2 regions of the Paraliobacillus sp. X-1268 genome follow, and region 1 is predicted to be linked to the other one. Evidence: predicted binding sites of a transcription regulator. Region 1 holds the regulator's gene; the other holds the start of a gene.

The links. The regulator LexA, encoded in region 1, represses DNA repair genes until DNA is damaged. The targets are predictions, from matches to a motif close to CGAACATATGTTCG.
Region 2: the regulator LexA is predicted to act here: its motif matches at 7,528-7,541, upstream of ruvA (Holliday junction branch migration protein RuvA).

Annotation. Positions count from the first base shown of each region.
Region 1 covers NZ_QJSK01000001.1:331,963-344,922, forward strand. The annotation lists gene D2K62_RS01760 (ATP-binding protein) at 1-436, opposite strand, end outside; gene D2K62_RS01765 (CcdC family protein) at 623-1,090, opposite strand; gene D2K62_RS01770 (YneF family protein) at 1,228-1,452, opposite strand; gene sirA (sporulation inhibitor of replication protein SirA) at 1,524-1,952, opposite strand; gene tkt (transketolase) at 2,095-4,101, opposite strand; gene D2K62_RS01785 (DUF896 domain-containing protein) at 4,209-4,433, opposite strand; gene D2K62_RS01790 (YneB family resolvase-like protein) at 4,511-5,176, opposite strand; gene lexA (transcriptional repressor LexA) at 5,469-6,101, shown strand; gene D2K62_RS01800 (N-acetylmuramoyl-L-alanine amidase) at 6,143-6,952, opposite strand; gene D2K62_RS01805 (YfhO family protein) at 7,197-9,770, opposite strand; gene D2K62_RS01810 (GtrA family protein) at 9,783-10,157, opposite strand; gene D2K62_RS01815 (glycosyltransferase family 2 protein) at 10,105-11,097, opposite strand; gene D2K62_RS01820 (PRC-barrel domain-containing protein) at 11,270-12,052, opposite strand; gene mmsB (multiple monosaccharide ABC transporter permease) at 12,178-12,960, opposite strand, start outside.
Region 2 covers NZ_QJSK01000012.1:201-13,160, reverse strand. The annotation lists gene spoVB (stage V sporulation protein B) at 1-399, shown strand, start outside; gene D2K62_RS12765 (DUF421 domain-containing protein) at 396-1,064, opposite strand; gene D2K62_RS12760 (ArsB/NhaD family transporter) at 1,125-2,432, opposite strand; gene D2K62_RS12755 (TIGR04086 family membrane protein) at 2,590-2,964, shown strand; gene yajC (preprotein translocase subunit YajC) at 3,158-3,424, opposite strand; gene tgt (tRNA guanosine(34) transglycosylase Tgt) at 3,441-4,580, opposite strand; gene queA (tRNA preQ1(34) S-adenosylmethionine ribosyltransferase-isomerase QueA) at 4,612-5,643, opposite strand; gene D2K62_RS12735 (DUF2905 domain-containing protein) at 5,654-5,854, opposite strand; gene ruvB (Holliday junction branch migration DNA helicase RuvB) at 5,851-6,852, opposite strand; gene ruvA (Holliday junction branch migration protein RuvA) at 6,865-7,476, opposite strand; gene D2K62_RS12720 (BofC C-terminal domain-containing protein) at 7,862-8,425, opposite strand; gene D2K62_RS12715 (hypothetical protein) at 8,556-8,885, opposite strand; gene D2K62_RS12710 (YebC/PmpR family DNA-binding transcriptional regulator) at 9,008-9,736, opposite strand; gene nadE (NAD(+) synthase) at 9,889-10,629, opposite strand; gene D2K62_RS12700 (aminoglycoside phosphotransferase family protein) at 10,661-11,635, opposite strand; gene safA (SafA/ExsA family spore coat assembly protein) at 11,616-12,743, opposite strand.

The DNA.
Region 1 (12,960 bases):
CTGTGATATCTTTAGACAAGCAGATATATAATTTTTCTTGTGTATCTCTTGAAAACAATGAAGCAATTACAGAATCAATGCTCCTATATCTTCCAAATGCATCTCGAATGTTAGCAGTGAATTTTTGAACTTTTTTTTCGTTTTTGTTAATTTTTTCTGGAATTCTTTCTTGGTCCATTGGTGAAAAATAACTAATAGCATTACTTGCAATTAGTTCATCTTTTTCAAAACCTAAAACCTTCTCTATAGAATTAGAAACGTAAATTACTTCACTTTTATCATTACAAATTGTAATAAAATCAAACCCTTGTTTATCAATCCAATTTAATACTTCTTCCGGTAAACTGGCTAGTTTAAATTGTTTGGGTTTCTTTGCAATTGAGAATGTTGCTAAAATAGCATTGTCTGTATTTTCATCAATTTCATAACCTGACATAAAATACCCCCTTTCAAGGAACCAAACCCACCCTACCATTACTTAACAATGATAACACAGTTATTTCATGTATATTAGCAATTTGTAGTAAATATTAGCGAAAATAGTGATAAATTAATCTTTTTTAATAAAACTTAAGTAGGTATAAAGTATATGATAACATAATGAGTCGTACGAACTATTAGATTATTCGAAATTATCACTTTTTATTTTTAAATATTTCGTGAACATTACTAATCTCCATGTCGCAATCATACCAAAAGCTAACAAAAAAAACATACCGCTCGTTTCACCAATAGATATAGAGGAACTGATAGCTAACTTTAATATAATTCGAACAATTAATAGACCTACCAAAATAACAACAAAATATTTTGAAGGCGTTAAATAAATATTCCCTTTTTCGAAGGTAAACGAAGTTGATTTAATAAGAAATATTGAGAAGACCATTCCCACAATTAATGCTTCTGCAACTTGTGAGAAAGAGACGCGAAATATAGGCACTACAAACATAAAAGCACCTGTACTCATAAAAAGAGGTGGTAGTAAGATCCGTGCCGCGTTTGTCGGCCTTTTTGATGCGCGTGCACGAACAATAATCATCGTTGTTGCCATTATTAATCCCACAACTGTACTAGCTATAGCCCAAAACATCATTTATACTTCCTTTACATTTTATTTTAGATGATAATATTTGCGTTAAAACTTATAAATCCCTTGCACCAATTGGTGGCAAGGGATTTATAAGTTGCAATGCCTATACGTATCGAATCATTGAATCATTGAATATATTATTTCGTTTGATTTTGATTATTCATTGCACGCATCATTTGATTAATCTTTTTCTGTGATGGTTTTTGACCCATCTGCATCATTAGTGTTCGTAACATTTGTTCATTAATTGGTGGGTTCTTTTTCAAATAATTCATCATGTATCTTCTAGCGATGAAAAACCCAAGCGCAACACCAGCAATTAAAGCTACTATAGCAATAACTACAATCCAAATCGTGCCCATGTCTAGCCTTCCTCCTTCAAATTCTCTCTCATATAGTATAGTAGACAATAACAAAGATTACAATAGTAGAGCTAGGAAAGCAAGACTTGTTTTTTGATTGGAGAGAGCCAGCCGTAATTCATGCCACTCTTCTCCATAATATAACAACAGTGATCATACTTCTCTAGCCATTCAAATAACATGGTATTGGCTACCTCTAGTGATTCACAATCTACTTCAAGCCATCTTTCATGCACAGTAAATGTATTAGTAGCATTCTGGTTAAAATAATAGACAATACGTTTATTCTGGACATAACGATTTTTTTTTGCATTTTCATTTACATAATGCAGCAATTGATCAGCAGATATCGTCCTAGTTATGTATAGAAATTGTGCAGCTAAATCTTTTCTGTTTTGCTGATCAAAATAAGATTGAAAAAACCGATTTAGTAACTCTGGTTTATAGAAATAAGAATAACAAACTTCACTATTTAAAAAAAACACATAATATTTTTGCATAAGCTTGTCCCCCTCTTTTGACAAACAGTATACAAAAAAAAAGATGCATATCTTGTCATAATGAAGTAAAAAAATAATAAGCTTTTGTCAAATCCAAAAAAAACCTCACTTTATTGTGAAATAAAGTGAGGAATTGGTTAAATTACGCTTTAATCATCGCTTCAAATCTTTTAACTACATTATCAACAGTGAAACCATATTCTTGCATGATCTTATCACCATTAGCAGATGCACCAAATGTATCAATTGCTAATATGTCACCTTCATCACCTGTATAACGTTCCCAACCAAATGGTGATGCCATTTCAATTGCTAAACGCTTCTTAACAGTAGATGGTATGACTTGTTCTTTGTATGCTTTATCTTGTTTATTAAAACGATCCCAAGATGGCATACTCACAACACTTACATCATAACCTTTTTCTTTTAATTCGGCTTGTGCTTTTACTGCTAACTGAACTTCAGATCCAGAAGCAAGTAATAGTGCATCAGGTGTTGCTTTTGTTGCAGCACTTACTACATAAGCACCTTTTTTAACACCTTCATATGCATTATCTTTCGTATCTGGTAATGTTGGTAGGTTCTGTCTTGTTAAAACAAGCATAGTTGGTACCTTTTCAGACTCTAAAGCTAGACGCCATGCTGCTTGTACTTCATTACCATCACCTGGACGAATAACTGATAGATTTGGCATTGCTCTAAATGCAGCAAGCTGCTCAACCGGCTCATGTGTTGGACCATCTTCCCCAACAGCAATAGAATCGTGTGTCAAAACATATGTGACAGGTAATTCTTGAATGGCAGATAAACGTACAGCAGGACGTAAATAGTCACTGAATACAAAGAATGTGCCACCAAAAACTTTTAATCCGCCATGTAATGCCATACCATTTAAGGCTGCAGCCATCGCAAATTCACGTACACCAAACCAAATATTTCGACCAGAATAATTATTTTTAGAGAAATCTTCTGCACCATTAATTTTTGTTTTATTTGAACCAGCTAAGTCAGCACTTCCACCAAAGAAATATGGTACTGCTTCCGCTACTGCATTTAAAACTTCACCTGATGATGCTCTTGTAGCAAGTGTATGTTCGCCAGCTTCATATACTGGAAGGTCTTTTGCCCAATCTGATGGTAGTTCACCTTTGATTGCATCTTCCAGTTCCTTAGCAAGCTCTGGATGTGCTTTTTTATATGCTGAAAATACATCATTCCACTCTGCTTCAGTCTTTTTACCACGTGTTACAATTTTCTCTTCAAAATCTTGATAAACTTCTTCAGGCACGAAGAAATCTTCATGACTCCAGTCATAAAATTCTTTTGTTAATTTAATTTCATCTGCACCTAATGGCGCACCATGTGAAGCAGAAGAAGCTGATTTATTTGGTGAACCATATCCAATAACAGTCTTCACTTCAATTAAAGTAGGTTGATCTAGATTTGTTTTCGCTTTTTTGATCGCTTCACGAATAGCGATAATATCATTGCCATCTTCTACTCGAATTACTTCCCAGCCATATGCTTTAAAACGATCTTCTACATTTTCAGAAAAAGCCTGGTCTAATTCACCATCTAATGAAATGTCATTAGAATCATATAGTGCAATAAGTTTACCTAAGCCTAAATGTCCAGCTAAAGATGCTGTCTCATGTGAAACACCTTCCATTAGATCGCCATCACTAACAAGCGCATAAGTAAAGTGATCAACTACATTAAAATTATCTCTATTGTATTTAGCAGCTAAGTGCTCTTCAGCCATTGCCATACCAACAGACATCGCAACACCTTGTCCTAATGGCCCAGTAGTTGCTTCAATTCCGTCCGTGTGTGTTACTTCAGGATGACCTGGAGTGATAGATCCCCACTGACGAAATCCTTTTAAATCTTCAATTGATACGTTGTAACCTGATAAATGTAGTAACGAGTACAATAGCATAGATCCGTGTCCTGCTGATAATACAAATCTATCTCGGTTAAACCAACTAGAGTTTTTCGGATTATGGTCCATAAAGTCAGTCCATAATGTATATGCCATTGGTGCTGCCCCCATTGGTAATCCTGGGTGCCCAGAGTTAGCATTTTCAATTGCATCAATAGATAGCGTGCGAATCGTGTTAATAGAGCGTTGTTCAGTTTGTTTTGACATACTTTGTATCCCCTTTCGAAAATTATGAAAATATGTACGTACAATTAATATCCTATAATGAAAACGGATAATAAACAAGTACTATCTTCAAGAATATTCAATTATTTTTAATTTTCTTTTCTCAAATTCTTCACTTTTTCTGGAGTGACATCATCTCCATTAGGATCAATGATCTTCATCCCTTTGAATTCATTTTTAAAAGATTGTCGTACATTTTTTAAATATTCTTGTCTTAGTTTTTGCTGTTCTTCTTTTTCTTCACTTGTTAACCCTTCTTGTTTGGCCTTTTTAGCCAGCATATTAATACGATCTAATTTATCTTTAGCTAACATCATTCTTCTCCTTTACGTATAAAGTTTTCTCGAAAACAGAAAAGACAAGTATCCTTTAATATGGATTCCTTGTCTATTCATTCTATATGAAAGGTATGCTCAGATTCAAGCGATACATATTCTTGGTATCTTCGGTGAACTGTTGCTTTGGACACTTGAAAACCCAATCCACGAAGCGTAGTCGCTATTTCACCAAAAGTTAATTGATTGTCTCGCAAACGTTTTACCTCTTCAATTGGAAATTCAATTCGATTGCGACCAATTGCGTGATCACGGTTACGAAGGTTTTTAGCTGGATCGTAGCCATTTTTAATAGCTTTTTGCATCCCTCGTTTTATTTTAATGTTATGAATTTTACGTTGGTACTCTTCAACAACACCTACAATCTGTAAAACCATTGCATCAGATTCAGATAATTGTAATTCTCCTTGATTGGATAAAGCATATATTTTCACACCTAACTTAGAAAATTGATGGAATAAGGCAATTTTAGTATTACCTCTTCCTAGTCTTGTCTCATCTTGAACTAATAGACAATCCACTGCTTCAGTTGCACATTTTTCTAATATGGATAAAATACCATCTCGTTCAATTTCATATCCACTTTGCCTTTCTTCTATAATACTGATGACTTCCATTTGTTCTTTTTCTGCTAACTCTATCAATTCTTGTTTTTGTCTATGTAAGGAAGAAGACTGCTCTTCTTTTTCCGTGCTTACCCGACAGTATATAATCGCTCGCATGATAACTACCTTTCTATTTTAAACATATTTTTTAACTAGAAACTAAACCCATATACATAAATCCTAACGTAAGAATGAACGAAATGAAATAGAATAAATCCACCATAGTAATATTAGTTATTTTATTAAACATTTTGTTTCCTCCTTTGATATTAAGAACGATTGTTCGCATCTGTATTTTATTATAACCGAACGATTGTTCCTGTCAAGTCTTTTTTAGAACTTATGTTTGTGTATTTGTGATAAACATGCTATACTTTCACTAATAAAATATGTACGGAGGTGCATCATTATGACGAAAATTTCAAAACGTCAACAAGCAATCTTAGATTATATTAAAGATGAAGTAGCAGCAAAAGGATATCCACCTTCAGTAAGAGAAATTGGCGGGGCTGTTGGTCTAGCATCAAGTTCCACCGTACATGGGCACCTTGCTCGACTAGAGAAAAAAGGATACATACGTAGAGATCCAACGAAACCTAGAGCAATAGAAGTATTACATGCCGCTGATGACTCTAGTATTCCTAAAGGAGAAGTAACGTTTGCACCTGTTATAGGGAAAGTTACTGCTGGTATCCCCATTACTGCTGTTGAAAACATTGAAGAATACATCCCACTACCTTTAACTCTTACACATGGAGATGCTACCGATCAGTCAATTTTTGTACTTGTAATTGAAGGCGAAAGTATGATCGAAGCAGGTATATTAGATGGTGACATGGTAATTGTAAAACAACAGCAAACCGCTCAAAATGGAGAAATTGTAGTCGCCATGACAGATGAGAATGAGGCTACAGTTAAGCGCTTTTTCAAAGAAAAAGACCATATTCGTCTACAACCCGAAAACGCAACAATGGAACCACTCATATATGATAATGTTTCCATTTTAGGTAGAGTAATAGGCTTATATAGAAATATCCATTAACAATAAAAGAAAACTCCACTTAAACATAGTGGAGATTTCTTTTATCCGTTGAACGTACTAATAAATGAATCAAACCCTATTTCATTTAATTCATCTACACGGCCTTCAGCATTGGACCTGTTTTGAAATGACCCAACAATCACTCGGAAGTAAACTTGCCCTTGGTCATTAAATTCCGTTATAAAACTACTATAACCATGCCTATTTAGAACATATCTACGTTGCTTCGCATTTTTCTCGGATTGAAACGAACCTGTAACAACTCGGTAAAAAGATGACGTATCAGGTTCTTCTGCATTCGAGTCTTCTTCTAATTCAAATGCTTGTGCGATACCAGATGCATGTGCACGTGCTACTTGTTCAATCCATTGTGGCGTTTTCATTTCTTCAGCTTCAGCATCATTATCTATAAAACCATTTTCTGTCAATATTGCTGGCATCGTCGTTTCTCTTAACACATGAAAATTCGCTTCTTTTTTACCTCGATCACGCCATCCAATCGTTTCAACAATTTCGTCGTGAATAGTAGATCGCAATCGTTCTGTTTCAGATTTCGAAGCAAAATTACCATTCCATATATAGCTTTCAAAACCAACACCGCCACCTGCGTTAATGTGAATGGAAAGATAGTAATCGGCATTCCAATCATTCGCAGCGTTTGTTCGATTGGTCAGGGAAACTGACTGATCTGTTGTTCTTGATAGACGTGTGGTGACATTTTGATAAGAATCGTTCAATATCTGTTGTAATTTTAGAGCAATATTTAATGTTATATCCTTTTCTACTAACCCGTTACTACTTGCACCTGAATCATTTCCCCCATGTCCAGGATCAATAAAAATTTTCGTCATTTGTCAAACCTCCTTCACTACCTTTATATGAAATAAAAAGGTTTTACGTGTGGACTGATCTTCCATAACGGAGGCTTAAATTTAGATATTCTTTTCTTAAATATTCTAACAACTAATTCCTATATCCTCATTAAAACTGGTGCTTAGAATTCCTCTAATAACAAATTCCATAAGAAAACAACTGATTTAATATAAGACTTTCCGAAAATATTACCCGGGCAACCGCAAAATATGACTTTTTCTCTTATTGGTTTCTTCTGCAAATTAATATAGATAAGAGTAGGCTAAAACTCGATAAAACAATCGATAGTATAAAATAAGGTGGATAATAGAGTAATTCTATCTCGTTTTCATCTTTGTCTATGGGAAATCCAATAAAAGCATAGTTAACCTTCTCAATTTTTTGCTTTTTATTATTAACTTTAACTTGCCACCCTTTTTCAAATGGAATAGGTAGCATCATGAAATAATCATTTCTATCGTTGTTAAAAGTTATGGATATTCGATTATCTTTCCACTTTAACGTACTATTATTTGATACCTTGTTTTTTTGATATTCCAAACGGGCATAGTCTGTTTGATATAGTTCTAAATCTCTTAAGATGTACTTTCCTTTAGGTAGTCTAATTCGAATTTTATTCGAATTATCTACGCGGATTGTTAGCTCATCATCATATGTTTTATAAATAGATTGATTAGATTTTCGTGCAGTTTTATAATCGTTTACTTTTAATGTAAACCCTTGATCGACTGCAGTGTTCTCTAAATGAAAGTGTACGTACAGATCCTTTGCTGCAGACGTTAATGAATCTGTTTCTATATCTAAACCACCATTTTCCTCAGTAACAGTTAATACGTTATTCGTATAAGAAGCACCAACCATCATGATTTTCGTTTGGTCGATAAGATTAGCGTCTTGTGCTATTTCTGCGTTTGTTTGTTTCGTGTTGGGTATAATTACACCTTCGAGCATCGCATACTCTTTACTTAAATCAGAAACCTGTTCGACATCTTTTTCTGAAAAGAAATTTTTAGTTGTTCGAATAAAAGGCAATACATTATTGTTTTCTAAAACGATATAGTTCTTTGATTCAAGTATTTTTGAAAATCCATATGGTACGCCCTCTTCGCTTTCCTTCTCCCTTATCATGTACTTTCCTTGAAATAAACTATATAAGTGCGCCCGATTACCAAATGTTGCATATCTACTAACACTTTCCCTCCCTGTGTCAATATTTAGATCGTTCAAATAAAGATCGATCAAGCGTTCGTTTAGTATACTACCGTACACACTTATTCCGTTAAAATCTTGCACAATTGGTGTATTATTAAGTCTGTCTACTTTCCAGTCAATCCGGTATAGCGAATCGGGGTCTTTGTTTTTAATTTGTTGCAAAAGCTCTCTTTGTTCTTTTCCGTTATATTTATCGCTCAACAAATAATTTTTAGAGGATTTACTAACTTCCCCTGCTTGAGAAAGACCATATTGAAAACTATTCGCAAAAATGATTACGAGTAACAAAAGTCCTACATACATAATATAAAAAGCACTTTTTTCTTTTTTAAATACAGCATAAAAAAGTAATAAGATAGTAATAGATACCATTAATAAAATTGCCAAAGAAAGCAGTGAAAAAACATGTAAATCATCAATAAATATAATTGTACCAAGATAAAGAATTAGTACAATTACACTTGATAAGATCATTCTTCTTTTCGTTACACGTTGAATGTGTTCTAAACCAAATGAAATAGCTCCTGCAATAGAAAAAGAAATCAAGTATTCCCAACGATATTGAGGTGCTGAGAAGCCATTGAATGCACTTGCAACAAGTGGACTAAAATGAAAGAAGATAAAAAAACTACTTAAAACAGAATACAGTCTAAATGTCTGCACTTTGAAAAGAGAAAGACTGAATAAAAGTAGTAAAAATACGGTAGGTAGAATAATATAACGACTATCAAATAAAATATTATCCCAGCTAAAAAAAGATACGGATTTCTGATATGCTGGTCGAAAGTTATGTAAATATCCATAAACAGCTGGTATAAAAGCTACTGCACTAATTCCAAATCCTAAAAAACCTGAACAAATAAAAAGCTTAGCGTACTTGCCTTTATCTGATTCATTCTCTGCCAACGGAATAAACCAACGAAAGATAATATATAGAATAATAAAAATTAAATTAACATATGCAAAGTAAAAATTATTAATAAGCGTTACAGCTATCGCAAAAATGAGCCAATTTGGTCTTTTCTCTCGGAAAACTTTTTCAACTCCAAATACGAGTAGTGGAATCCAGATCATTGCATCGGCAAAGAACTCCCAATACGTCACATGTCGGAAATAAATAGTAGCTAATCCATAGAAACAGGCCCCTGTAAATGCAGGCAACCAATCACTTTTCATATAATGAAATACAATACTTGTTATAACAATGATTGAAGTTAATCGAACAATACTTATAAATATTGAAGCATTTGCCCAAAACAGTGTATCAGCAGGTCCAATAACATCTAAGGCTTGTAATACAAAAATAAAAATTGCTGACAAAATGAATAGAAATGATGTGGAGAAATAAAATGCTAATTGGCTGTACGTTCCACCTCCAAGACCAAATTGATAGGAATAAAAGTAATTTCCACTTTTATATTGTTCATACAAAATTTTTTTAAAGGTAACCATCTGTTGCAAACCATCATTTGGTCCGACCATATATCTATCTAATAGCCATTCTCTCAAAAAAAACAAATGACCTAATACAGCAACGACTAGACTACTTATTATAAGATAGAGGATTTTTCGTTTGATCAGCATATGTATTCCCCGTTATTTTCTTAAAATTTTTCCTGTTACAAAAAATGTAAGAGGAACAGTAAAAATCATGGAAACAATCGGTGCTATCGTGCTACCCAGGACAAAATATTCAACGAATACATAAATAAATATAGAGGAAACAATAATGTTAATAACTTGCGTAACCGGAAATTGAATAAATTTCAATACTGTTGGTTTTACTTGAAACGTGAAATAAGAGCTTAAAAAAAAGGATATAATTAAACTTAAAATAAATCCTGTGATGTGTGAAGCCAGATAATTAATTTCCCAATATGCATGCACGAATAAATAAACCGCATAGTAATTGCACGTATTAATGATGCCCACGATGATGAATTTTATAAATTCTTGGCTGCGTATGCTCATAATTTTCTCCTGATGAAATGTTTGTTTCTTGTATTAAGTAGTGTGGACGATGTTTCGTTTCATAATAAATCCTACCAATGTACTCTCCAATAACACCAAGACAAAGTAACTGAATACCACCTAAAAAAAGAACAGCTGACATTATAGTAAAATATCCTGGCTCTGTGATTCCATTAGTTATAATAAAGAACAGGTTAATAAATATATACAGAAGAGATAATAATAATATGAACGCACCTGAATAAAAGCAAATTCTGAGTGGCCTATTATTAAAAGAGATAATCCCATCAATTCCATAATTAAATAACATAGAAATGGACCATTTGGATTTACCATTTTTACGTGAAATATTATCATAGTAAATAGTTTTTTGGCTTAGACCTATCCAAGAAAAAAGGCCTTTTGAAAAGCGATTCCCTTCATTCAATAATAGAAGGGCCTCAACAGCTTTCCGGCTTAATAATCTAAAATCCCCTACCCCATTTTTTATTTCTACATCAACTATTTTGTTTACTAGGCCATAATAAATCGATGAAAAACAGGCACGGAGTCGATTTTCACCTTTTCGATTACGTTGTGCTATCACTTGATGATATCCTTCCTCATAGCCATGTATAAATGGTTTTATCAAATTACATGGGTGTTGTAAATCAGCGTCCATTACAATAACAGCTTCTCCACTAACATGTTGAAAACCAGCTAATAGTGCAACTTCTTTTCCAAAATTCCGTGTGAAAGAAATGTACTTTACGTTGGCATTAGTTGATTCCAACTTTTTAATTAGGTTAAGCGTATTATCCGTACTACCATCATTAATGAATAAAATTTCAAAGTTATAATCAATGTCTAAACATTCATTGGTTATCGCATCATATATTATTTCAATATTATTTGACTCATTATAAGAAGGAATAATGATAGAGATAAGGCGGTTTTTCATAGATACACCTACTTCTATTAATTGATAACAGTGATAAATATTCACTATTTATACGGATAGTATAAACAATAATGTCATAATTATTAGAAGAGTTTTATAGATGAGCGTAGGGTAATAAAATAGAGACTATCTGAAAGTAAACTTTCATGACAGTCTCTAGATTTACATCTGTTTATTCGGATTTCTTTTGTTTCCCTAAGTCAGAATAGAGTTTCTCCTCATATTCTTTCGTTAGTGGTGCATGTATATCAAAATCCGTTACATTTTTCACCTTTTCGTTATCTACTTCAACATAGATCTTCTTATCATACCAGTGTATATCACTTATCCAATCCGTAGCTATTAAAATAAAATTCGCTGCTAAGAATTTACTTGTTTCTATTACTAAGTAGGTGATTTTCCAATTCTCTTCATCTATAATAACATCAGAAACATGACCTATTTTCCCACCAATACCTTCTACTTTGTACCCAGTTAATTCACCTTTTATTTCATTAACACTTCTTAATTGATGACTTTCTTTTTGGTCAGCTTTAGCTTTTTCTTGAATTTCTCGTTGTTTATCAGCAACAGCAAGAGCAGCTGGGGTACTAAAGCCTCCCCATGGTCCAATTTGACTCCAATAATTTGGCCATCCATAATATCCAGTCAAGTCTATTTCATCTTGTTTTGAGATTGGTTCATCCGCTTTTTTATTTGGTGCATTTCTAACCTTTTCTTTCGATGCTAACACATCTACTGTCGCGTTTTCAGAATCTACTTTATTAACTGACAAAGGTGATAACAATACTTTTTCACTTGGGAGCCATTTACCCGTATCAGCTACTAAATAACGTACTGTCCAGAACTTATCGTCAAAATAGATATCTTTTATCTTTCCTAATACATCATCCGTTGCTCGAATATTAAAATGTTTCAATGTTGTTGCTAAGTAATAAATAGTTAGCCTCCTCAACTAAATTCATTCACTAATACATGTATTTAGCCTTTTCATCTATTCTTTAAACATTTTAATAGAGTAGTGGGTGTTATTAGAAGAAACATCACGAAATAAAATCACGTGATGTTTCTTCTGACTACTTATTTTCCAGCTCTATTTTTATTATATACATCAAATCCGACTGCAAGTAATAGTACCATCCCTTTTATCGCTTGTTGCCAATCAATACCAATACCGATTAATGACATCCCGTTATTCATTACACCCATAACAAGACCACCAACTATTGCGCCAATAATCGTACCGACCCCACCCGACATAGAAGCACCACCAATAAATACTGCAGCTATTGCATCTAGTTCTAACATATTACCTGCTGCAGGTGTTGCAGAATCTAACCGAGATGCAAACATTAATCCAGCTAATGCTGCAATAACCCCGTTGTTAACAAATACCCAAAATACAACACCTTTTGTTTTTATACCGGATAAATCAGCAGCTTTTTTATTTCCTCCTGTTGCATAAATCCTTCTTCCCATTACTGTATTATTCATAATAAAGGTATAAACTACAATCAGTATAATTACAATAATTAATACCATTGGGATACCTTTGTTCAATGCCAGTTGATAAGCAAACCAGTTAATAACAGATAGCAATAACACAAGTTTTGTAATACTAATCCACATCGGAACAACTTCAAAACTATATTGTAACTGTGTTTTTCGATTTTTAATTTCTAAATATACTAGAATGATTGATAGTATTACGGACAAAATGATCGTCAGAGTATGCAAACCACCTGAACCAAACATATCTGGTAGAAAACCACCACTGAGAAAACCAAATGAATCCGGAAATGGTGCAAGCGACTGTCCATCTAATAGATATAAGGTTAGTCCTCGAAAAATCAACATCCCAGC
Region 2 (12,960 bases), on a different contig from region 1:
CAAAAAGCAATGTGGAATAATATACTTAGTACATGTGTGAAGTTTGTTATATTAATTGTCTTAACAACAAATCCGGCATTTGGCATTATGGGGGCTGCAATTGCGATGACAGTAGGTGTAGTTTTAGGGACATTTTTACATCTAGCAACATTAAATAAAGTAATACAATTTCGTATCCCAAAAGTTGACTTACTTAAAATGATTGCGTTGTTAGGATTAACATGGCTAACAGCTAACATTTTAAAAGAAATCTTTACTGGGTACCAAACTACATTACTTCCATTTTTATTGCTCTTAATTTCGATTCTGATTGTATATATCTGTTTGCTTTTTTTCTTGCGATTTATTACAAAAGAAGAATTAGCTCAACTACCATTCATTAATCGTTTTGTTTCTTAAGTATATTCATTTTTTATATCTACAAACCAGTTTTTAGATTGATCTAAAGAACAAAAGGATATCTGCTTTATATCAGCATATCCTTTTTGTTTTAAGTTCGCTATAAGCCAAGATTCATTTTGATCTATTTTCTCTAAACCTTCTAATTGAATGACACCATCTATAATCAGTGGAACAACAAAACCGTTTTTAGCACTTTCCTCTTCTTGATTCGCATTTTCAAAAATAGATAACTTACCTGATGGTTCCAAAATAGCAAATGCTACATCTTGAATACTCTTCGTTCCATTCTCTCTTAGTTGTTGCAATAAATCATCAAACGTATATCGATTTTTCTTCATTTCATACTCATCAACTTTACCACGTGAAATAATTACGGAGGCTTTTCCTTCAAACCAGTCTCTAAAATGCTTGTTTTTTAATGATAGCCATGCAACAGTTCGCTGAATAAACAACAAAAGACCCATTGGGATGAGAGCTTCAATCAACATCCTATCGGTATCCTCGACTGTAAACACCGCCATTTCTGCCACCATAATAAATACAACGATATCTAATATACTCAGTTCTCCAATTTCTCGTTTACCCATTAAACGAAAGATAATCACAACTATGATATAAATAAAGAATGTTCTAAAAATTAACGTTCCTAACTCAAAATCCATCGTTATCCCGTCCTCACTTGATGGTCTTTCCTCCTTTTATTATCGCCTGTTTTCTAATTATTATCCTATTAAAAAGGAATCAATAAAAGGACGCAAATAACGGAAATATATATATATTGTGCAAACAATCATTGAAAATAAAACAAAAGGAATTCCATACTTTAAATAACGCATAAAGGATATACTTTCTCCCTCGCCCTCCGCTAATCCAGCTACGACAACATTAGCAGATGCACCAATTAATGTACCATTACCACCTAAACACGCACCTAGAGCAAGAGCCCACCATAATGGATCAACGTTCGTCATCCCATAGGCCTGAAACTCTTCTATAACCGGTATCATAGCAGCAACAAAAGGAATATTATTAATAATTTGTGAAATTAATCCTGATATCCATAGTAGTATAATAGCTGTTAAAGGAAGGTCACCTTCTGTTACCCATATAATATATCGTGCCAGTTCATCAATAGCACCTACTTCTTCCAGGCCACCTACTAACATAAACAATCCGATAAAAAAGAATAAGGTAATCCATTCAATCTCTTGAAATACTTTTTCTGTTTCTAACTCCTTTTCCGTTAACATAAGTAAAAGAAGAGCACCAAAAACAGCTACAGTTGTTAGATCAATATGAAAAATTGGATGAAGTAAAAATCCAAGAATTGTGAGACTTAGCACAGATACTGATTGATAAATCATCGGGCTTTTTTTAATATATTTACTAGCATTAATTTGTAGTAAGTCATCTACTAAATGCAATTTCATGACAAGCTCTTTTCTGAATCGCAAGACTACAAATCCAAGCATACAAATAAATAAAATGATAACAACAGGCCCTAAATTAGTAATGAATGATAAAAATGTAAAATGTTCAACTGCTTGCCCAATCATTATATTTGGTGGATCTCCAATTAGTGTAGCTGTTCCTCCTATGTTAGAACTTAAAATAATAGTTAACAAATAAGGAAAAGTTGGCAACTCCAAAAGCTTTGTTAATGTTAAAATGATCGGCACAAATAAGAGGACTGTTGTTACATTGTCAAGTAACGCAGATCCTAAAGCAGTTAAAACAGCCGTCCCTATTAACAATGGAATTGGGGCTCCATTTACTTTCTGTGCAAATATTATTGCAATATAAGTAAATAATCCCGTTTTCTTCGTAATAGAAACTAAAACCATCATTGAAAAAAGTAATGCAATTGTGTTCCAATCAATGTAATCAGTGAATACGGCCTCCCACGTATATACTTTTGTAAGTAATAATAGGACACCCCCTGAGAGCGCTATTAATGCCTGATTAACCTTTTCCGAAATAATAAATAGATAGCATACGATAAAGATGATAATTGCTATTGTAAAAGCCATTGCTTGTCCCCTTTCCAAGGGTAAATTAACCTGTCTAAATACATAGAGCTTTTCTATCAATATATGCTGAGATTAAGAAAATATTTAAGTCTTTTTCAGCAATTGTTGCATAGATTTAATTAACACGTAATTTAGGACAAGCGAAGGAGGAACAACTATGGTAAATACGAGGTTTAAGGCACTGTTACATGGCTGGATTGTCATATTAGCTATTCTATTATTAGCAAGTCTTATTTTATCTTTATTACTACGCTTTACTTCTTTAGGAGCTTCTACACTTAGTGGAACAACAACAATTATTAGTTTTCTTGCATTATTTGCAGGGGGTTGGGTTGCTGGACTAAAAGCCGGAGAAAAAGGATGGCTAATTGGGATTCTTACTAGTCTTGGATTTTCTTTATTTATTTTCTTATATCAATACTTAGGACTTCAAACTGTTTTTTCTTTATCACAGATTTTATATCATACTGGGTTTTTAGTAACGGGTCTAGTTGGAGCTATTTTTGGGGTTAATACGTATCGTAAAGCCTAATAACTATACTTTCTGATCGTTCACTAGGTTTGGAATTGCTTGATAGTATCTAAAAGAGACTACTTATTTAAAAAATTTAGTTTAACACGAAACATCTATACACTACGACGTAAGGGGTGTTTTCGAAACAAAATAGAGAGGGCAGCACTTGAGTGCTGTCCTCTCTATTTTTTAGCCTGTAACGTTTTATTAATTAAGCTTCTGTCTGAGAGACTACATCTCTAACAGACGAACGATCATATGTAAGCTTCGTTCCATCTACTTCAATAATAACTGTATCTTCATCGATCGCATACACAGTTCCATGCATACCACCAATCGTGATAATTTTGTCTCCCTTTTGTAGATCGCTTTGCATTTGTCTTACTTTCTTTTGACGTTTTTGTTGTGGACGAATTAAAAGAAAATAAAAAATCACAAACATTAAAATAAACGGAAAAACTGTTGCAAGTATATCCAATCTATTCCCCTCCTTCTTAAAAGTTTTTAGCATTTGGTTTATTATAACCATAATCTTCAAAGAATTTCTCTTTGAAATCACCAAGACGATCTTCTTTTATCGCTTCGCGGACTTGCTCCATTAAGTTTAACAGAAAATACAGGTTATGATAAGTAGTAAGTCTAAAACCGAAAGTTTCATTTGCTTTTACTAAGTGACGAATATACGCCCGAGAGTAGTTTCTGCAAGTATTACATTTACAATTTGGGTCAATTGGCGAGAAATCACGTGCATATTTTGCATTTCGAATAACAACACGACCTTCCGAAGTCATGCACGTACCATTTCGTGCTATGCGTGTTGGCAAAACGCAGTCAAACATATCAATTCCCCGAATTGCACCATCAATTAAAGAATCAGGCGATCCTACACCCATTAAATAACGTGGCTTTTCACTTGGAAGCATCGGAGTCGTGAAATCTAAAACACGATTCATCACATCTTTAGGCTCACCAACGGAAAGTCCACCAATAGCGTAACCTGGAAAGTCAAGTGACGTTAAGTCTTTAGCACTTAAACGACGAAGGTCCTCATATTCGCCTCCTTGAATAATTCCAAATAAACCTTGATCTCCAGGACGATTATGTGCTTCTAAACATCGTTCAGCCCATCTGCTCGTTCGTTCTACTGAATCCTTCATATATTTGTGTTCTGCTGGATATGGTGGACATTCATCAAAAGCCATCATAATATCCGCACCTAAAGAATTTTGAATATCCATTGCTTTTTCTGGTGACAAAAATAACTTTTCCCCACTAATATGGTTACGGAAATGAACACCTTTTTCTTCTATATCACGTAAATCACTTAAACTAAACACTTGAAATCCACCTGAATCGGTTAAAATTGCTCCATCCCAATTCATAAATTTATGCAAGCCTCCAGCTTCTTTAACAATATCTTCACCAGGTCGAAGCCATAAATGATAGGTGTTTGATAGTATTATTTTGGAACCTATCTCTTCTAATTCTTCAGGACTCATTGTCTTAACTGTTGCGAGTGTGCCCACCGGCATAAACATTGGTGTATCAAAAGAACCATGAGGTGTATGAACCTTACCTAATCTAGCCCCCGTTTGCTTACATGTTTTAATTAATTCATATGTGATTGCTGCCATGTTTTGTATTTTTCCTTTCTAGTTGTAAAATTTATAGAATTAACATTGCATCGCCAAAACTAAAAAAGCGATATTTTTCACGTACTGCTTCGTTGTATGCTTCTAATACAAAATCTCTATCCGCTAAAGCACTAACTAACATAACAAGTGTTGATTTCGGCAAATGAAAATTGGTGATTAATCCATCAATTACACGAAATTTATAAGGAGGATAAATGAAGATATCCGTCCAACCATTAGCTGCAACTAGCTTCCCATCATAATCACGTGCGATCGTCTCTAACGTCCTTGTAGAAGTTGTTCCTACTGCTATAACTTTACCACCATTTTTTTTCGTGTTGTTAATCGTATCAGCTGTTTCTTGTGACATATGATAAAACTCAGCATGCATATCATGTTCTTCAACTGTATCAACACTTACCGGACGAAATGTACCTAATCCAACATGCAACGTTAAGAAAGTAACTGCAACACCTTTTTCTTTAAAACTCTCTAACAGCTCCTCAGTAAAGTGTAAGCCTGCTGTTGGTGCTGCTGCAGATCCTTGCTCACGTGCATATACCGTTTGATAACGATCTTGATCAGGTAATTGCTCTTTAATGTATGGAGGAAGTGGCATTTCTCCTAGTTGATTTAACACTTCTAAGAAAATTCCTTGATAGTTAAACTTCACAATTCGACCACCATGTTCTTTTAAATCTAGACAAACACAGGTTAACTTGCCATCTCCAAAACTTATTTCAGTTCCTATTTTGACCTTTTTTCCTGGTTTAACTAGTACTTCCCAAACATCTTCTTCCTCTTGTTGATGAAGCAATAGCACTTCTATTTTTGCACCAGTATCAATTTTACTTCCAAATAATCTTGCTGGCAGTACTTTGGTATCATTTAATACTAAACAATCGCCAGTATTTAAATAATCTAGTACATCTACAAACTTTTTATGTTCTATTTTTCGATCTTTTCTATCCATTATCAATAATCGAGATGATGTTCGATCTTTTAATGGCGTTTGTGCTATTAACTCTTCTGGTAAATTGAAATCAAAATCTTTTATCTCCATGTTGCACTCCTTAACGAAACTTACTAATAATAAATAAAATAACCGATAAAATCACACTTATTATAATAGATGTCATAATCGGAAAGTGAAAAGAAAAGTTCCCTCTCTTAAAGCTAATATCCCCAGGTATTTTACCAATAATCCCAGACAATACACCAACTATAATCAATACAATACCAATAACAATAAGCATTTTTCCGAAATCGGTCAAGGTTTTGGCACCTCTCGATTAACATGCTGATAGGCTTTTGGTGTAGCAAGACGTCCTCTTGGTGTACGTTGAATAAAGCCCATTTGCAGTAAAAATGGTTCATAAACATCTTCAATTGTTTGTGATTCCTCGCCAACTGTTGCGGCTAATGTATCTATGCCAACCGGTCCACCTTGAAAAGAATCAATTATAGCGAGTAGCAGTTTATGATCAATGTGATCTAATCCAGATTGATCGACCTGTAACATCTCTAATGCTTCTTTGGTAATAGCTAAACTAATTGCAGATTCTCCTCGCACTTGAGATATATCTCGCACACGTTTTAACAACCGATTAGCAATACGTGGTGTTCCACGCGATCTTCTTGCAATCTCTACTGCTGACTGTTTTTCAATTGTCACTTCGAAAATAGAGGCAGTACGTTCTACAATTTCACATAAATCATCCGTTTCATAAAATTCTAAGCGACTTAATACACCAAAACGGTCACGCAATGGTGCTGTTAATAGCCCAGCTCGTGTCGTTGCACCTACTAATGTAAATGGTGGTAATTCTAAGCGCACTGAACGAGCAGTAGAACCTGTACCTATCACGATATCTAAACAAAAGTCTTCCATCGCGGGATATAGTATCTCTTCCACAGCACGTGGCAATCGATGAATCTCATCAATAAACAGAACATCTCCTGTTTCCAATGAAGACAATATTGCTGCTAGATCTCCGGCACGCTCAATTGCTGGCCCAGAAGTTGTTCGAAATTGTACACCCATTTCATTTGCAATAATAGAAGCCATTGTCGTTTTTCCTAAACCAGGTGGGCCATATAATAAAACATGATCTAAAGGTTCATTCCGCAAGCGGGCTGCTTCAATAAAAATCGCTAAATTTTCCTTCGCTTTATGTTGTCCAATATACTGCGCCAAGGTGGAGGGACGTAGGCTTAATTCGATGGATGTATCTTCCTCATGTATTTCACTTGAAATCATACGTTCTTCCATTTCCTCACCCCTCTAATTTTGCATAAGTAGTGCTAAACCTTTTCGCACTAATTCATCCGTATTTTTAGAAGCCTCTTCTTTTAACTTAGGGGAAATTTGTTTAATTTCTCGATCAGAGTATCCTAGTGATTTTAATACTTCTACTGTTTCATCTAATGCCTTTATTTGATCTGTTGTAACTTTTACAGTTTTAGCATCCGCTACATTAGCAGATACATCAAATTCTATTGTTAACTTCCCTTTAAGATCTAAAATCATTTGACGAGCCGTCTTTTTTCCTACTCCAGGAAAACTCGTTAAGAATTTTTCATCTTCTTCCTCAATTGCCACAACAAAATCTTGTACACCAGCAGTGGCGACAATTGATAAAGCACCTTTTGGTCCAATTCCTGAAACATTCAATATTCGTGCAAATAATGATTTTTCGTCCACCTTTGAAAATCCATATAAAGTTTGAGCGTCTTCTCTTATGTAGTGGTATGTAAAAATACGTACCTGCTCACCTAACTGATCTTGAAATTTAAAAGGATTTGCACAAATAATTTCATAACCTACTCCATTTGCTTCGACAATAGCAGTCGTTTCAGTCACTGTATCTAGTTTACCATTTATGTACGCAATCATCATCATCTCTCCCTAACATTCTCCAAAAAATCTTTACTCTAGTTTATCACACAATCGTACGTTCGTATAACATCACTTTCAGACATTTGAGCATATTACATTAAACGTTGGATTTTATGAGTTTAGAGTATGTCTATTATAATAGCTTGACACAATTTCAAAAAATTGTTGATTTTCGAAGAACCATAGACTCTGTAGTAACTACCATGTTGATTTGCGCTACAGGCAGTCGCTTTCCGCGGGCAAGTCTTCAGCTAACTTCTATTTTGAATTGTGAGACTTTCTTGTTATACCAAGACTTAAGTGCCTGATTTACATTACGAAAGTTGAGAAAGTAAAAATAAACTAAAAGAAAACAAGCGAAGCATCGATCCGCTTCACTTGTTTAACCTTGGACTTGTTTTGTTGGAGAGAGATCACGATAAACTTCTAAAACTTGATGATAGGTTTCTATGTCTTCAATCTTAATTCCTGTTTCTAATTCTTCTATTTGAAAACTCTCTAATGTGCTTGTATCGATTTGATAAAAAGATTGAATTACTTGCTGATGTACAGGTTCACCCTCAAAAATAGATAGCATTCCTTCTTGTAAACCAAAATAACCATTTGCCTTTAAGTATGGAGAAATATCATCCACTTGCTTTCTAAAAGTCATTTCACCTGATGATTGTTCTACTAGTTGCCAATCTTCATACGATGCCCAAAAGTCTTCCATTGCACCAATAGACTCTTCATGCGTTTCTTCCTCTATTTTACCATCAAGATATTGTTTCTGTAATGTCACTTCTAATACTAGTTGTTCATTAACTTCAGGTTGGCTTGTTGTTGGTGTAACTTCTCTTTCTATTACATCATTAACATCGCTTTGTTCTTTGTTAACACTAACAATTAAAACCACGACTGCTATTACACTAATTAACACGCTTATATAAATTTTTTTTCTATGCATTTGTTTTCACCTCGGTCAATTAAACTTATGCAACGATAGTTTGTCCTATCATTGTTATCTTTGACCAATAGTTAAATTTTTATACTTTCGTGAAAGTATAAAAAACAAAACAAAAATACCGACTAAAGGTTTAGTCGGTATACACTACAAAATCATATTCATCAGGATCAATAATTCGCACTTCAAATATCTCATTTTCTTCTAAAATAATTTCTTCTCCGTTATAGTAACGGATAGCATCATTAAAATCTTCATTATGCATCGCAATAGCATACTTATTGTCATGCAATTTTTTAACTTGATTAAATTTCAATTCTCTTTTTGCACTTTGACTTGCTTTTTGATAGATTACATAGTAATCCTTTTCATCATTAATAAAATGATCTAAATGTTTGAGTGCATCTTGTCTGTCTGTAGTAAATTGATCTTGTAAAGCTTCACTATCATTTATTTCACTCATTGAAGACACCTCATTATGTTTTTTATCATTATATTCTAATTTGCTTGATTTAGAAATGGCTTACTGCCTATTATTTTTAAAATAATCAGAAATATGTCAGACTTTATTATATTTTACCATCTTTATTCTACTAAACCGTTATGATGAATCTCTTGAACATCCTCTAAATCTTCTAATACACTTAGTAACTGTTCCATTGACTCCGAATCTTTCTTACTTAATTCTGTATACGTTTGAGGGAACATTGTTACTTCTGCTGTTTCCAACTCGTACTCCTCTTCCATTAAATTAGCTTTAACTTCTTGAAAATCTTCTACCTCTGTAAAGATTTCATATACTTCTTCATTTGTTTCCATTTCTTCTGCCCCAGCTTCTATAGCAGTAAGAAGCATCGAATCTTCATCAGCATTTGTTGCCGATTTTTCAATCACTATGTATCCTTTTCGTTCAAATAAAAAAGAAACACACCCATTTTCACCTAAATTACCATTATTTTTTGTAAATGCATGGCGAACATCAGCAGCTGCTCTATTTTTATTATCTGTTAACAATTCGACCATTACCGCTACACCACCAGGGCCATATCCTTCATAGATAACTTCCTCGTAATTTGCGCCATCTAACCCACCAGTAGCTTTTTTAATTGCCCGATCAATATTATCATTTGGCATATTGGTTGCCTTTGCTTTATCTATTGCTAACCGCAGGGAAGGATTCATTTCAGGGTCTCCTCCACCTTGCTTTGCTGCGATAAAAATTTCTTTTGCAGCCTTCATAAATATTTTGCCTTTTTTTGCATCTTGAGCGTTTTTACGGCGTTCAATATTCTTCCACTTCGAATGACCTGCCAATTATATAACATCCTTTCCTAAATATACCGTTGATATTAAGTACTTTATATTACTATAACATATCTAGATTTTCCTTTAAAACAGGTAAAAGACTCTTTGTATGTTTCAATTACAAAGAGTCTTTTTTAAAGTAAAAATTCAAGCCTTATCAATTAAAATACTTCTGGTGCTTTAGCCATTTCACGTTTATGCGCTGTTGTACGGTGCATTCGATCAATAATTTCTTTATCCTTTTCAGGAACTTCATTACCTTTGAGATAACTATCAATAGTTGCATAACTTGTGCCCATCTCGTTCTCGTCTGTTTGACCTTCCCATAGACCTGCACTTGGCTGTTTATTGATAATTTCATCTGGTACACCTAAGACTTTAGCTAATTCTCTTACTTCACCTTTCGTTTGATGCACTAGTGGTACTAAATCGACACCACCGTCTCCGAATTTAGTGAAGTAACCAGTATACCATTCGGCAGCATTGTCTGTACCGACAACTAAGTACTGATGATTTGCTGCTAATGCATACAATGTACTCATACGTAAACGCGCACGTAGATTAGCATCTGCCAATTGCTTTTGATCAGGATTTAATGTACCAGCCTGTGTCAATTGGCTATTAATTTCAGTTAGCATAGTATCATGTGTGTTAGTTAAATCAATTGTTACATTGTCTATTCCAGCAGCTTCTACTACTTTATTTGCATGTACCAGGTCTTCAGGATTACTTTTACATGGCATCATAACACCTAAAGAAGCCTCAGGAGCAGCACGCTTAATCAGGTTTGCAACAACTGCTGAATCAATTCCCCCACTCACACCGACTATTAAACCTTTTACGCCAGTTTCTTTGATTTGATCTTGTAACCATTTAACGAGTTTTTCTGCTGTTTCTTGCATCTTTGATTATCCCCTTCCACTATCATTACTATTATTTTAGCATGGTATCTACTTGGTCGACAAACTTTTTCCGCTCCTGCCAACTCATTGAAAACTGCTCTATATATGCCTTTATCTCTGCTTCAGTATGAGGTCTTGTCATATAATACCACCATTCACGTATTAAATCAGTTGGAACAGTTACACCAATTAACAACAAACGCCATTCTTTTAGCGAGTAGGTGTGTATGTATGTGTATAATTGATCAAGACTGTGATCTATATACGGTAAGAAACGCTGGCATAACTGGATATAATCATATAATGGTGGAGCGGACGCCAACAAATCAAAATCTATCATGTATATTCTATTTCTATTATCTCTCAAAAAATTGTGAGAAGCAACATCACCATGATTCCAAGTTAAAAGCGATGCATCATTCGATTCAAGTTTCGGTATATTTTCTAAATGATACAGATCGATCCGTTCTAACATTACTTTTTCTACTTCACTATACAATGAAGCATTTCCAGTATTAATTAATGCCTGTTTAGTTTGACGCCACTTTTCTAATCGTCTGAACCATTTCCCGATTATTTTAGTAGACTTAAGTTCAGTATCCATACGTATCCCTCTGGTAACTTCATGAAAATCGGATAATGTCTCTAGTGCCGCTTGACGATCTATTTCTTCATGATAATCTAGTTTTTTAGCATGCAGATAAGGTTGCATCGCCCAGTAATACCCAAATCCTTCTAAAAAAAGTCTTTTATTCGGAAATGCAATAAACTTAGTAATAAAGGATTGACTCACTTTCGAAAAAAAATCCCATTGTTTATCGATGATAGAAAATTGTTTGTATCCTTTTATAATATATAGTTGATTCGTTTCTGTCTTTATTTTAAATATTGGATACTTAATGATCTTTATAGAAATTATTTTTAAATCACCCTCTTCTAGTAAAAAAGAAGCGAGACGACTCTTTGCTGAATCGTCTCGTTTACTACTATTCAATTCCCTCATCATCTTCAGTCATCCGATAAGGATAAGGTGAACCCATCTGTGGCATCGGTTGAAATGGCATATTATAGTCCATTTGTGGTTGCATCATTCCTGGTGCGCCTTGTTGTGTTGGATAAAATGGTTGATCCATTGCATTTTCAACACCTGTTGGCATCTGCATACCTGGTTGCAATCCTTGTGGCATTTGCATACCCGGTTGTGTCCCTTGGGGCATACCTTGTTGCATTCCATTCGGAGGTGGCGTTTGGTTATATCCATTAGGCGTCATATTATACTGAGGCATCGGAGCATTACCTTGTTGCTCACCTGAATAAATGCCTGGGTTCGTATTCCACTGGCCGCCATTTTGTTGCATTAATGGCATGGTTTGTTGATTCATATACTGGTTTGGCATAGGTGGCATTTCTATGCTGGATGATTCCATTTCATCACCCATGTCATATCCTTGATAAACAGGTGGCTGACCATGTATTAAACTTTGTGGTGATTGAAATTGGTGACACGGATCCATTGGAACAGAAGCAAAACTTGGCATCTGTTGTTGTGGGTATTGCATCGGCATCTGCTGCATCGGTGGCATACACGGCATACATGGCTGCTGCATCATATGATGAGATGGTTGCATTGGTTGTGGCATTTGCTGTTGAATTGGTTGCTGAATTGGTTGTGGTTGTGGCTGCGTTTGGTGTTCCGTATATTGGAAGTTATGTTGATTAATTTCCGTATCGTTATCCTCAATATCTACATCAATATTATAATTAGTTGAATAAAAATCAGGTAAATTTGGTAACTGAATTGGTTGTGGCACAGGCATTGGCTCAGCCTTTACTGGCATCTGTTTTTTTACTGGCGTTGTTTTTTTTGTATCATCTTCGTACATAACTGGTTGGGCTTTCTTTGACACATCTTTGTATGGATGCATCGTTTTGTCATTTACCGGTTGTTTTTGAACTTGTTTTGTTGAAGTAGGTATTTTAATTTTCATACCTGGCATAATCTGATTTGGATCTGCTAGTTGTGCATTCAATTGCTTCACTTCTTCAAAGTTAACCCCATATTTCTGTGCAAGATTCCATAACGTATCACCTTTTTGTACAATATGAATTTTCAACAGTGAAAACTCCTTCCTATATTTTAGCACTTAGTGAATTAGGCATATCACATTATAATTCATTATCAACATATGCGATTCACCTAGAAAGTTGATAATAAATTAAAATAAAATTAAAAAAACGAGGCTGGGACAAAACCCAGATAAACAATAAAAAGTTGCACCTTTCCAAATTTATGGTTGGAGGGTGCAACTTTTTATAAAATCGAAAATTTTA